2 regions of the Vibrio palustris genome follow, and region 1 is predicted to be linked to the other one. Evidence: predicted binding sites of a transcription regulator. Region 1 holds the regulator's gene; the other holds the start of a gene.

Region 1 (5,491 bases):
CGTTTATTTGCGTATATCGTGATGCCGACGGCAAGACAGCGTGAATCGCGCTGGTTATTTATTCGAGAAGCAAAAAAGTTGTGCCAAAGTGAATTTAAACGCTGGTTCCACTTAACCCGGTATGTCAATCCAATGATGACCACATACCGCTCGTGTATGCCGAGGATTCCAACGCTTTACCTTATGGGCGACAAAGACTATTTATTTTTAGAACCCGTAAAACGATGGGCTCAGCAACAGCCAATGAGTGAGCTTGTTGAGCTCAGTGATTGTGGTCACGTATGTAATATTGAGAGCCCGCAAAGGTTCAATCATCACTCGATTGAATTTATCCATCAGCATATTACCCGTGTGCGTGAGTCGCGTGTCACAAGCTAAGCATTTTCCACCAGGGCGCTGCCACATTGCCAACAAACGGCAAAGTGCCCTTCATTGGTTTCTTGGCATTGATGACAAATCCAGCTCGGAAAGACAGTCTCTGTTGAAGCGCTCTGAAATGTTGCAATGATCGCGCTGGCATCGTCAGCCTGAAAAGTATGGAAGAGCCAAATGTATGGCATAGAGTGCTCATCCATTGGTATTTCACCACGCAGTCCAAACCACTGTTCACCTCTGACTTCACAAGCAATATTCTCTGATTGTAGTAGTCCACAGACGATATGAGCTTCGGCGGGATTATGGGTGATGTAGATCTTCATTATGAACTCCTATTACTTGCTGTTTCAGTATAATAGGTGAGGGGGATTTAAAAAGTGACAGGCAATAAAAAAGCACTCAATAGAGTGCTTTTTAAACTAAATAAATTACAAGCGTTGCATGAGTTCATCACGGCGATTTTGCGGTATCACAGACCAATGTTGGCCTTCGATTGCGCCTTCTAGAGCCCACAGCAATTCAATACTGACGGTGGTCGTATGGGTATCTTGAATGGCTTTGTAAGCTTCTAATGCGCCTTTTTCATGGAGCATTTCAACGGACTCGATCCCCGCTTTACGCAGCATACGCTCGGTTGCTAATCGTAAGTTAGGTAAATCTTTAAGCCGCGTTGGTTTTGCCTTCGCTTGAGATTCACGCTCTTTCTTCGCCACAAGCAATGCTTGCTTAGCTTCTTGCAAAATATCATTGGGATTGTCCCAATAATCTTCAGGAAGAGCAAAATATTTAGTGATAACTGGGAAACCACGTTTTTTATAAATATAGGGTTCCAAGCCTTTCGATCGATAAATCTCTGCGCAATGATCGTCTGCGCGGATGTGTAATTTATCTTGAACGACCAATGCAAACATTGTGTCATCAACAAAAATACCAAATCCGCCGAACATTGAGCGAGATTTTACGCGTCCTAGAGATTCAAACAGACGCATTGAGTTTTTTAATATAGGTTTATCCATGCCTTTAGTCTCGGTGTAATTGAGATACGCCACCAAAATCAGGTCCGAGAGTATAGCAATACAATGCATATGTTTTGTCAGTGTAACGTAAACTTGCATTGTACATATTTCATCGGTAACCCCGCTACCTTTTAGATGACAGATACTGTCATCAAGCTAAGGCCGGAGGCTTTGCGTCCCAACCTTTCGATTGGTTTGCCCTGTGCGTGACATCTGGGTTTAATATAATTATTAAGAACTTACAGCAAGGGAACCAGAATTGTTCATCAAGTTCCCTAATAATTCTACGCGAAAGTCTTTGTGTAAATTGCTATCTATTATATGTACCAACATCCATAATGACACTAATGTTAATGAATATCAATTTACAATTTCTTTACAGTGTCACGGGTGATCAATTCTGGGTGCATTTCAAATGTACGACGATCATGCTGTTTGTTTTTGATTCGCTCTAGAAGAATTTCAAACGCGTTTTTCCCGACACGACGTTTAGGCTGATGGATTGTCGTCAGCGGGGGAGAGAAATACTCTGAGAGCTCAATATTATCATAGCCTACAATTGAGATATCATCAGGCACACTGCAGCCTTTTTGTTGTAAGCGGCTCATTAAGCCCAGTGCCATAGTATCATTGAAGCAAAATACTGCGGTTGGTAGCTCATCCATCGCTAACAACTTATCTGCGGCAAGGACGGCAGTGTCACATTCAAAGTTGCCTTCTAAAATCCAATCTTCGTTGACCGTTAATTTGGCTTCTTGCATTGCGCGGCGAAAGCCACGGATACGTTCTTGGCAAGCCACTTTCGAAAATTGTCCACTCAAACACGCAATGTCGGTATGGCCATTGTCGATGAGGTGTTTAGTTGCAATGTAACCACCTTCTTCTGAATTGTCCAAAATGTTATCGGCTTGAGAATCTTCTAATCCCCAGTCCATGATCACTTTAGGGATATCTGAGTGGGCGTCGAGCATTTCCATGAGTTCGGGCGTCATGTCAGAACACATCACTAACATACCATCGACGCGTTTTTCCGCGAGCATACGTACATAATCACGCTGCTTTTCATAGATGCCACCAGTGTTACACAAAATGAGCGTATAGCCTTGGCGGTAACAGTAGCTTTCCACTCCATCAATGACTTCAGAAAAGAATTGGTTGGTAGATTGGGTCACTAACATACCAATAGTACGGGTGGTATTGCATTTCAAACTTCTTGCAACGGCACTCGGTGCGTAGTTCAGTTGTTTTACAGCGCCTAACACACGCTCTTGGGTCGTTTCAGCCACAAAGCGTGTTTTATTAATTACATGAGATACGGTTGTCGTCGAGACGCCAGCGAGGCGGGCTACATCTTTGATTGTCGCCATTGGTTTTGTCCTATTACTGCTGCTGGCTAGGAAGGGTCAGATACTGAACTCAGCCAACAGTGGGTGCTTTTAAATAAGCCGATATGTATTAAAAAAACCGCTAACTAAGAGCGGCTTGATTGGATAATTTTTATTTTCAAACTAGCTGTGATTCTAGACTGCTCTCTGCAGCGCCGCAATGAAAAATTCATATTTGTTATATGTACTCCATGTCCACGATCTTTTCGTTAGTGGGTTAAGCGGATAAAAAGAAGCGACTCTTGGCCGTAGTGAGTTGCCACGCAACCCTCCTCGGTTTGGCGTCTTTATGGTCGCTATTGGATGAAAACCGAGGATTAGATTGTTTTGAATCAATAAAGGATAAGGTTTTAAAGCGTAACGCTAGAATTATTACGGACTATGAATAGAATGAAATCAGTGTGTATAGAACCGGAAATCAGTAGCGCTTATGAATTATCCGTTATTAGTTGTAGAAAGTGAGCAAGAGACGCGGCTTATTTTGGTCGATTACTTCCAACAGGAAGGATACGACGTGCTGTCGGCTGAGACCGGTATAGAAATGCGTGAACACCTAGATCGACAAGATTTTGATGTGGTTTTATTGGATGCACAATTATTATCTGGTGATAGCTTAATGATTACAAGAGAGCTACGCAGTCGATCCGATATGGGGATCATTCTATTAAACGGTCGAGAAGATAACATTGACAAAATTATTGGCTTAGAAATGGGCGCAGATGATTATATTGCTAAGCCATTTGAGCTGAGAGAACTTTTGGTTCGAGTGAAAAATTTAATGTGGAGAGTGTCTCGTTCACGTGAGCATGCTCCTTTAACTCAGCATGTCGATTGCCAACAAATCCAATTTGGTGATTGGTTTTTTGATATTCAACGTCGCTCGTTAAGCCAGCATGGTGAACCGATCAAGTTAACTAAGGCGGAATATGAGTTGTTAGTCGCGTTAGCATCGAATCCCCATCAAGTTCTCACTAGAGAGGCCATTTTAAACATGATTAGCCATCGTGTTGATACGCCAAATGACCGAACGATTGATGTATTAATACGGCGGTTACGTTCGAAAATGGAATGTGATCCGAAAACCCCACAAATCATTGTGACCATACATGGTGAGGGATATATGTTTGCTGGCACCTAAGGGTCAGTTATTCATTCCCTCATTCCTTGCTATCATGGTTGTTAGCAGGCTGTGAACAGAGTCCTGATAAACTCACGCCCCATAGAAAAGTCACTTATCGATGGGGCGTGGCGCGTTAACGTGTCCATTAACGTTGAGGCTTGGTTATTGGATCGGGCATATCTTCGGCGGTGGATGTTTCTGGCGATGCTGCCGGTAACGGTTCTGGTGTGGTGTTGAGCAGCCAATCCCGAAAATCATGCCATACACTCCCCATGGTTTCATACCAAAAACGCTCACTTTGCTCTAAATATCGTGCTTTGGGGGCGTATTTTTCCCATGGCTGACGAATATTCTTTTGTGCTAAGTAATTGGTTGGAGCTGGCAGTGGTTGAAGTCCTGCGGCGTGGAACTCTTGCAATGCCCGGTGCATGTGCGATGCCGATGTGACTAACACCATTTTCTTTTGTTGGACAAAAGCCGCGGCTTGGCGAGCTTCTTCCCATGTATCTTTGGCGGTTTCCAGTAAAATGATATCGGATTTAGGCACACCCAATCCAAGTGCAACTTGTGCCAACATTCTGGCATGGCTGAACTCACTCCCACCAGAATACCCAGACAAGATCAATTTGGAACCAGGATACATGCGGAAAATACGAATGCCTTCGGTTAAACGCATCAATGCCGTTCGGCTTAATTCTGATGTCGGCGGTAGTTGGTCATCGACGACATGCCCGCTGCCTAGCACCATGATGTAATCAATACTCTCATCAACGGGTAAAAAACCTTTATATTGACGTTCCAAAGGCATTAACAAGCGTGACGATACGGGTTGAAAAGACACCAAAAAAATACCGAGCAAAGAAAAGAGGACAATCACACAGCCACTCTTACGTTTCGCGGTAAACATAATCAATGATAAACCTAAAAATCCGATGATCAGCAACGCTGGAAGCGGCATAAATAGGGACGAAATAATTTTTTTCAGCTCAAACATATATAAATAGCCCGAAAAAGCAGCACTTGGCGTTAAAAAAGGATAAAAGCCTCTTTATTCCTGCCATTCCTATGACAGAATAACAGCACGATTAGTTATCATAACGCAAGCAGCCGTGACTAGAGATCGCAATTTCGACGATATTGCCCACAAATTCGCAAAAAATATCTATGGTTCTGACAAAGGTGAAATACGTCAAGTCATTGTTTGGGAAGATATAGTGCAATTGTTAACGCATTTTACTTCTAATGACAAGCCTTTAAATATCTTAGATGCTGGTGGCGGATTAGCACAGTTATCTCAAAAACTTGCCCACTTGGGTCACAAAGTGACACTGTGTGATCTGTCTGCCAATATGTTGAGCTTGGCCAAACAGTCGATTGAGCATGCCGGATTACAAGACCATTATCGTTTAGTGCATGCTCCAGTCCAGGAGATTGGCGATCATTTAGACCAGTCTGTCGATATGGTGTTATTTCACGCTGTGATGGAATGGTTAGTGGATCCAAAAGCCGCTTTAGAGACCGTATTGGCGCAAGTAAAACCAGGTGGCATGGCGTCAATCATGTTCTATAACTATCACGGTTTGGTGATGAAAAAT
Region 2 (5,491 bases), 360 kb from region 1:
ATGTGCGCAGCACGTTCGGCCATCACTTGGATAGGATAACGAACGGTGGTTAAACGGGGTTTTACATAGCGAGCGATTAACCCATCGTCAAACCCAACAATAGAAATATGTTTTGGCACATCAATATCATTTTCATCCAACGTAGAAAGGGCACCTGCTGCCATATAATCGTTATAACTGACCACTCCTGTGATCGGTAAAGCGCGGTTGAGTAGATTGGTCATTGCGTCTTCGCCACCTTCTAAGCTCGGCGTACCATAACTGATGTAATCTTCTGATAAAACCAACCCATGCTCTTTTAAGGCTTGGCGATAACCATTAATACGTTTGTCGACATCTTCAATATTATGATTAGAAGCGATGCAGGCGATATTTTTGTGTCCGTGACGAATTAAATACTCGGTCGCTAAATATGCACCTTGGACATTATCAAGAGATACGCATCGTTCCGCAATCGCTGGAATGTGACGATTGATGACGACCATGCCTTTGGCTTCTTTAGCAAAAGCCGTAAGCTCATCATCGGATAAGGCTTTGGCGTGCACGACGATAGCATCACAACGGTTGTTGATAAGAAGCTCTAATGCTTGTCTTTCGCCCTCGGCTGAGTGATAGCCATTGCCGATAAGCACATGCTTACCATGCTGATGGGCAACCGTATCTATCGCTTTGATGAGTGTTCCAAAAAAAGGGTCAGACACATCAGCGACTAATACGCCCATTGTTTGTGTGCTTTGACTAACTAAAGCCCTAGCGGTTGCGTTAGGTCGGTAACCGAGCTCTTGCATAGCTTTCGTTACCGCTTCAATCGATGCGCTGCTCGCTTTCGGTGATTTATTAATAACACGTGAAACGGTGGCAACAGAGACACCGGACATTTTTGCCACATCTTTAATGGTTGCCATGGATAAAACTCAATATTGATTCATTGTAATAATTAAACACTTTTCAGGTAATTAAGGCAAATTTCTTGGTCACAACTTTTTATAAACTCTTTGAACTATCGTCATATTCACGGTTTTGATGAAGGATAGAGCTCTCTATGTGTTGCTTGTAAGAAAATCACGAGTGTAACGGTAGTAGAAAAACATGCATTGTGTCGTTGGGGTTAGGTAGTCCCTATATTATATAGCCAAGCGTTTTCTTGTCGTGCCAATAGGTCTATTGAATAGATGGTATTGCTGTATAGAGTGATGCAAGGAAACGTGTCATCAACGAGGTAGCAGCGAGTAGCGCTATGCTACAGATAAGTAAAATAAGGTATCTGCATGTTTTAGCGCGACGAGTGTTTGGCGAATCGCTCGCACAAAATATGACGTTGATTTAATGTGATGAAAGAGACACAACGTGTCTCTTTCTATTTGTTTGACGACACACCCATTAACATACCGGTGATGAGTGACTACTAGCGTGCGATTAGCTGGTATTGTTTATCTAAAATGTCGATGATTTCTTGCTTAGGATTGGTGCTGAGAGGGACTGGCTTACCGATGATTTTTTCAGCGATCCCTGTATAAGTGCGAGAAATATCCATCAAAGCATCATGAGGAAGTGCGTTATCGCGTGCCAAAGCCTCGCGTTCTTTCATACGCTCTTTATTCAGTAGAATATCGGGATCTGGGAAATAATTTAATAAAAACTGACGAAAGCCTTCTTTAGAGTTTTCAATTATTTCGCCTCGTGTATAAGCCTGTCCATCCCATATACGTGAGGAATCTGGCGTTCCCACTTCATCCATATAAATCAGCTTTTCTACGCCTTGGGCGTCCGTGACGTAACCAAATTCAAATTTGGTATCGACAAATAACTGATCAATGTTAGCAAGCGCTTCACTAATAACATGAAAACCTTGTTTTAGCAGTGTTTCGTACACATCAATGTCGCTTGCTTGTGTAAAGTTAAATGCTTGGTAGTTCGCATCGAGGTCATGGCGGGTAATATTGACATCATCGGCTTCTGGTACGCCAGGAATGCCGCGCAAAATACCTTTAGTTGAAGGTGTAATTAAAATATCATCCAAACGTGAATCTTTTTGTAAACCATCCGGTAGCTCGATACCGCAGAATAAGCGCTCACCTTTTTCATAGGCACGCCACATTGAGCCCGTAATGTATTGACGACAAATCGCTTCCACTTTTACAGGTTTCGCCTGTTGGACAATCCAAACAAATGGGTGAGGGATATCAACGATATGGCTATCAGCCAAACCATTTTGTTTGAAAAGTTCAAACCAATGATTTGAAATGGCATTTAATGCGGCACCTTTACCTGGAACACCATTTAGCCCACCTTCGGCATGCCAAACACAATCAAATGCTGAAATTCGATCGCTGATGACCATGATAGCAAGCGGAGAAGTTGGCGCAATATCGTAGCCTTTTTCTTGAATAAGACGTTGGCTGTCTTCTTCTGTTAACCAGTATACAGAGCGAACTTTACCGCTGTGTACAGGATGGTTAGTACGAATCGGGAGGTCGTCATTGACGGCAAGAACTTGATCAGCAAGGCTCATTAAGACATTCCTATCTTGTGTAATACGGTAAAATCGAAACTATCGATTACTAAGGTAATTCGAGGTTTAATACGCTCATGATACCAGAATCACATAAGGCTTCCAGAGAAAAAGCAAACGTTTGCTTTCTTTGTGTCTATTTCAATCAATTCGAGCCATTCACGCGTTGTTATATGTTCGTCATACCCAATACGTTTTATAACTCTGGTTTATTACCATCATAGTGACTGACGTTAGTTGTCCGGGGTATGGCCTTAATGAAGCACGGAGGGATGTTGAGCGACAAAAAATACTTCACAATGATGTTGCTGACCTGTGGTAATTAATGATTGGCGTAGGTGAGCCGGAATACGGTGTGACGCGACGATAGCGCTGGCTGTGCCACGACGAATGGCTTGCAGTACAATGTCGACTTCATTATGACGTTGTGAAGGTTTCATATGAATGACTTTATGGAAGTCGACTTGATACGTACTCAGTTCACTCACTTGAGGACGTGGGCACTCTCCGGTAAATAAAATCCATTGGCGTTGGTTAGATAGTTGCGCTAAACGTTGCATCATTGATGATACGTGAACGGATGAGCGCTTAGACGTGCCAAAACGAGGTTGAAAAAAATCGGTTGTTGCGTCATTTGAATAAAGCATAATACTGTTTCCCTATACATACTGTATGTATAAACAGTAGTGTGTTTCGTTGCCATGATCAAGTATTTTTTGTTGGTTTTTTGATCATAAAGGTGAAAGTACATTGGTAAGAATGAGAGGGGATAAGAGAGGTCGGCGTGACAGTTCCAGGAACAAAACGTTGCCATTGCTATCAGGTATATATAGAAGATAAGGGGAGTGATTAAACGTAGTTAAAGACTTAACGACGCTGTGCCAGTACGTATTTGACCGCCTTATTAAGACGTTTCATCTCATCATCACTGCCTTTCATATCGGGATGATAAATTTTACACAGTTGCTTATAACGCACCTTGATGGTTTTATTATCAGGTAAGGTGTCTGGTGTGTAACCGAGTAAAGCGCACGCTACCGACATCGTTTGATTGGTTGGTTCTGGTGGCGTTGAGGGAACGTGTGCTTGTTGTTGCAGCACTTTATGACTTTTTTGTAACTGTTGTAATTGATTGAATAAACGTTTCAACTGCTGTTTTTGTTGTTTAATCGTTTTTGATTGTAATAGCAGTTGCTGGTCTTGCTCGTATTGACGTTGTTTGGCTTGTTGGTTTAACCCTTGTTTTTTTAAACGTTTAATACGAGTTAACCAAAGTAATACCATTAAAAATACGATGAATAGTGCCATCAATAAGTTGCTATTCGAAACGTAGCCAGAGTTTGCTTGTGGTTGAGGTTCTGGTGAGATCGTCTCAGGCTCAGCTGATGAGGGAGATTGCGATACTGCTTGCTCGAGTTGATTGATGGAAGCGACTTGGCGAGCACGTTGCTGATTGAATTTTTCTTGGAGAATGTGAGTGTACTTTTCTTCGGCTTGCGGATCGTGAATGCTAGCAATTTTATACCAAAGTTCAGCGAAAGCACTCGCCGGTAGGCGTTCGGTTTTAAGACTGGCGTAGTAGTCCCCCAATTGTAACGGTGCGTGTGTTGCCCCTTTTAACGCCAATAGGGTTAGCCAATAGCGCACTTGCTGTGGGTTTTTGTCGGTCCCCTTTCCCTTTTCGTAAGCATTCACTACTTGCTGCATGGCGTTGGTATCGCCTTGTTGGGCGGCTTTTTCAAACCAAACCAGCGCTTGAGTCAAATCTTTTGTGGTGTTATCGCCTTGTTGATACGCTAATGCCAGCGCATATTGGGCTTGCACATTATTCGCTTGCGCTTGACTTTTAAGTATTGAAATATCAGTAGCATATACTGAAAAAGACAATAATACACTGACGATGATGAAAGGTTTCAGCACGGATTCACCATGGTTTCTTCCTGAAAAAGAGACTTAATTATCGATGTAAAGCTAGAGTGGCGAAAATTACGCCACAGAGCTAATAAGGATAGAGGGTCTTACTACGTAATGCCATAATGTTAGGGGAACAATGGCGTTTTTTTATGAAGAAGTATGACGTTTGAGCATTTTTGGTTTTTGTGCGCCATCAACGGCACGATTTACCGATAAACGGCGGCCTTTTTTCAAGCCGACTTCATAATCATCAGTCAGGTTTTTAATCGCTTCGCTCATTTGTTTTTTAAATGTTTCACGATCGATATTTTCGAACTCTTTATCAATATAGTTGTTGATTTTATTCGCCGATTCTTCGTCTGGTGTTATTTCAGGCAGCTTCTCCAGCGCTCCTTCAATCCAGCCAGAAATAAACGAGTTAACACGACGCGTCACTTCGTTGGTTGAGGTTCCTGAACCTGAAAAGCTATTACGAAATTGTCCAGTTTGCTCATTCAATTCACGATAAACAATATCAAACGCAAACGCTGCAAAAATTGCACGATCGGCTTCTCCAATAAATTCACAACGTTTCAACCCTTTATGGTTGAGCAGTACCGCTTCTACGCCAAACTTGGTATTAATACCGCGAATGATACGCAAAATACTAGATGATATGTTGGTCGGTAACAGATGCGTCGATTGGGTCTTACCCATTCTAATAAATTCGATGTCATCTTTATCCAATCCATACTTTAACATCAAGCTATGCGCCATTTTAATGGCATTCGCAGCTTCGTTTACATTGGCAGAATTACCCAATTCAAGACATTTGGCGATTCTTTTAAGTGCTTTTTGTTTATCCATAGGCTTGCTAAAAACGATTCTTAGGCGGTCGGAAAAGTGCGGTATTTTACCGTTTTTAGACAAAAATATAAAGAGCATCAGGCCGCTTGATGGTCAAGCAGCCAGAGAGTGTTGGAAATTAAATGCCTAATTCATCCAATAAATCAGAATTCAAATCATCAACCGCTTCTTTTTGAGCCGCTTTATTTTTTGCCATCGTTTCTTGGGTTGCCGCTAAAA

What was found. Region 1 encodes PurR, which represses purine synthesis genes. Its sites were predicted from a motif close to TNANGNAAACGTTTNCNTNA; they were not measured.
Region 2: the regulator PurR is predicted to act here: its motif matches at 2,622-2,641, upstream of OCU30_RS07080 (phosphoribosylaminoimidazolesuccinocarboxamide synthase).

The regions. Positions count from the first base shown of each region.
Region 1 covers NZ_AP024887.1:1,136,481-1,141,971, forward strand. Annotated here, with positions in the region: gene OCU30_RS05505 (alpha/beta fold hydrolase) at 1-378, shown strand, start outside; gene OCU30_RS05510 (putative signal transducing protein) at 375-698, opposite strand; gene OCU30_RS05515 (TfoX/Sxy family DNA transformation protein) at 804-1,391, opposite strand; cyclic di-GMP riboswitch class I at 1,503-1,601, opposite strand; gene purR (HTH-type transcriptional repressor PurR) at 1,757-2,758, opposite strand; gene torR (two-component system response regulator TorR) at 3,207-3,914, shown strand; gene elyC (envelope biogenesis factor ElyC) at 4,042-4,890, opposite strand; gene cmoM (tRNA uridine 5-oxyacetic acid(34) methyltransferase CmoM) at 5,006-5,491, shown strand, end outside.
Region 2 covers NZ_AP024887.1:1,492,364-1,497,854, reverse strand. Annotated here, with positions in the region: gene OCU30_RS07085 (substrate-binding domain-containing protein) at 1-905, opposite strand, end outside; gene OCU30_RS07080 (phosphoribosylaminoimidazolesuccinocarboxamide synthase) at 1,406-2,512, opposite strand; gene OCU30_RS07075 (hypothetical protein) at 2,767-3,159, opposite strand; gene OCU30_RS07070 (J domain-containing protein) at 3,380-4,432, opposite strand; gene OCU30_RS07065 (DUF2786 domain-containing protein) at 4,574-5,272, opposite strand; gene OCU30_RS07060 (DUF3334 family protein) at 5,391-5,491, opposite strand, start outside.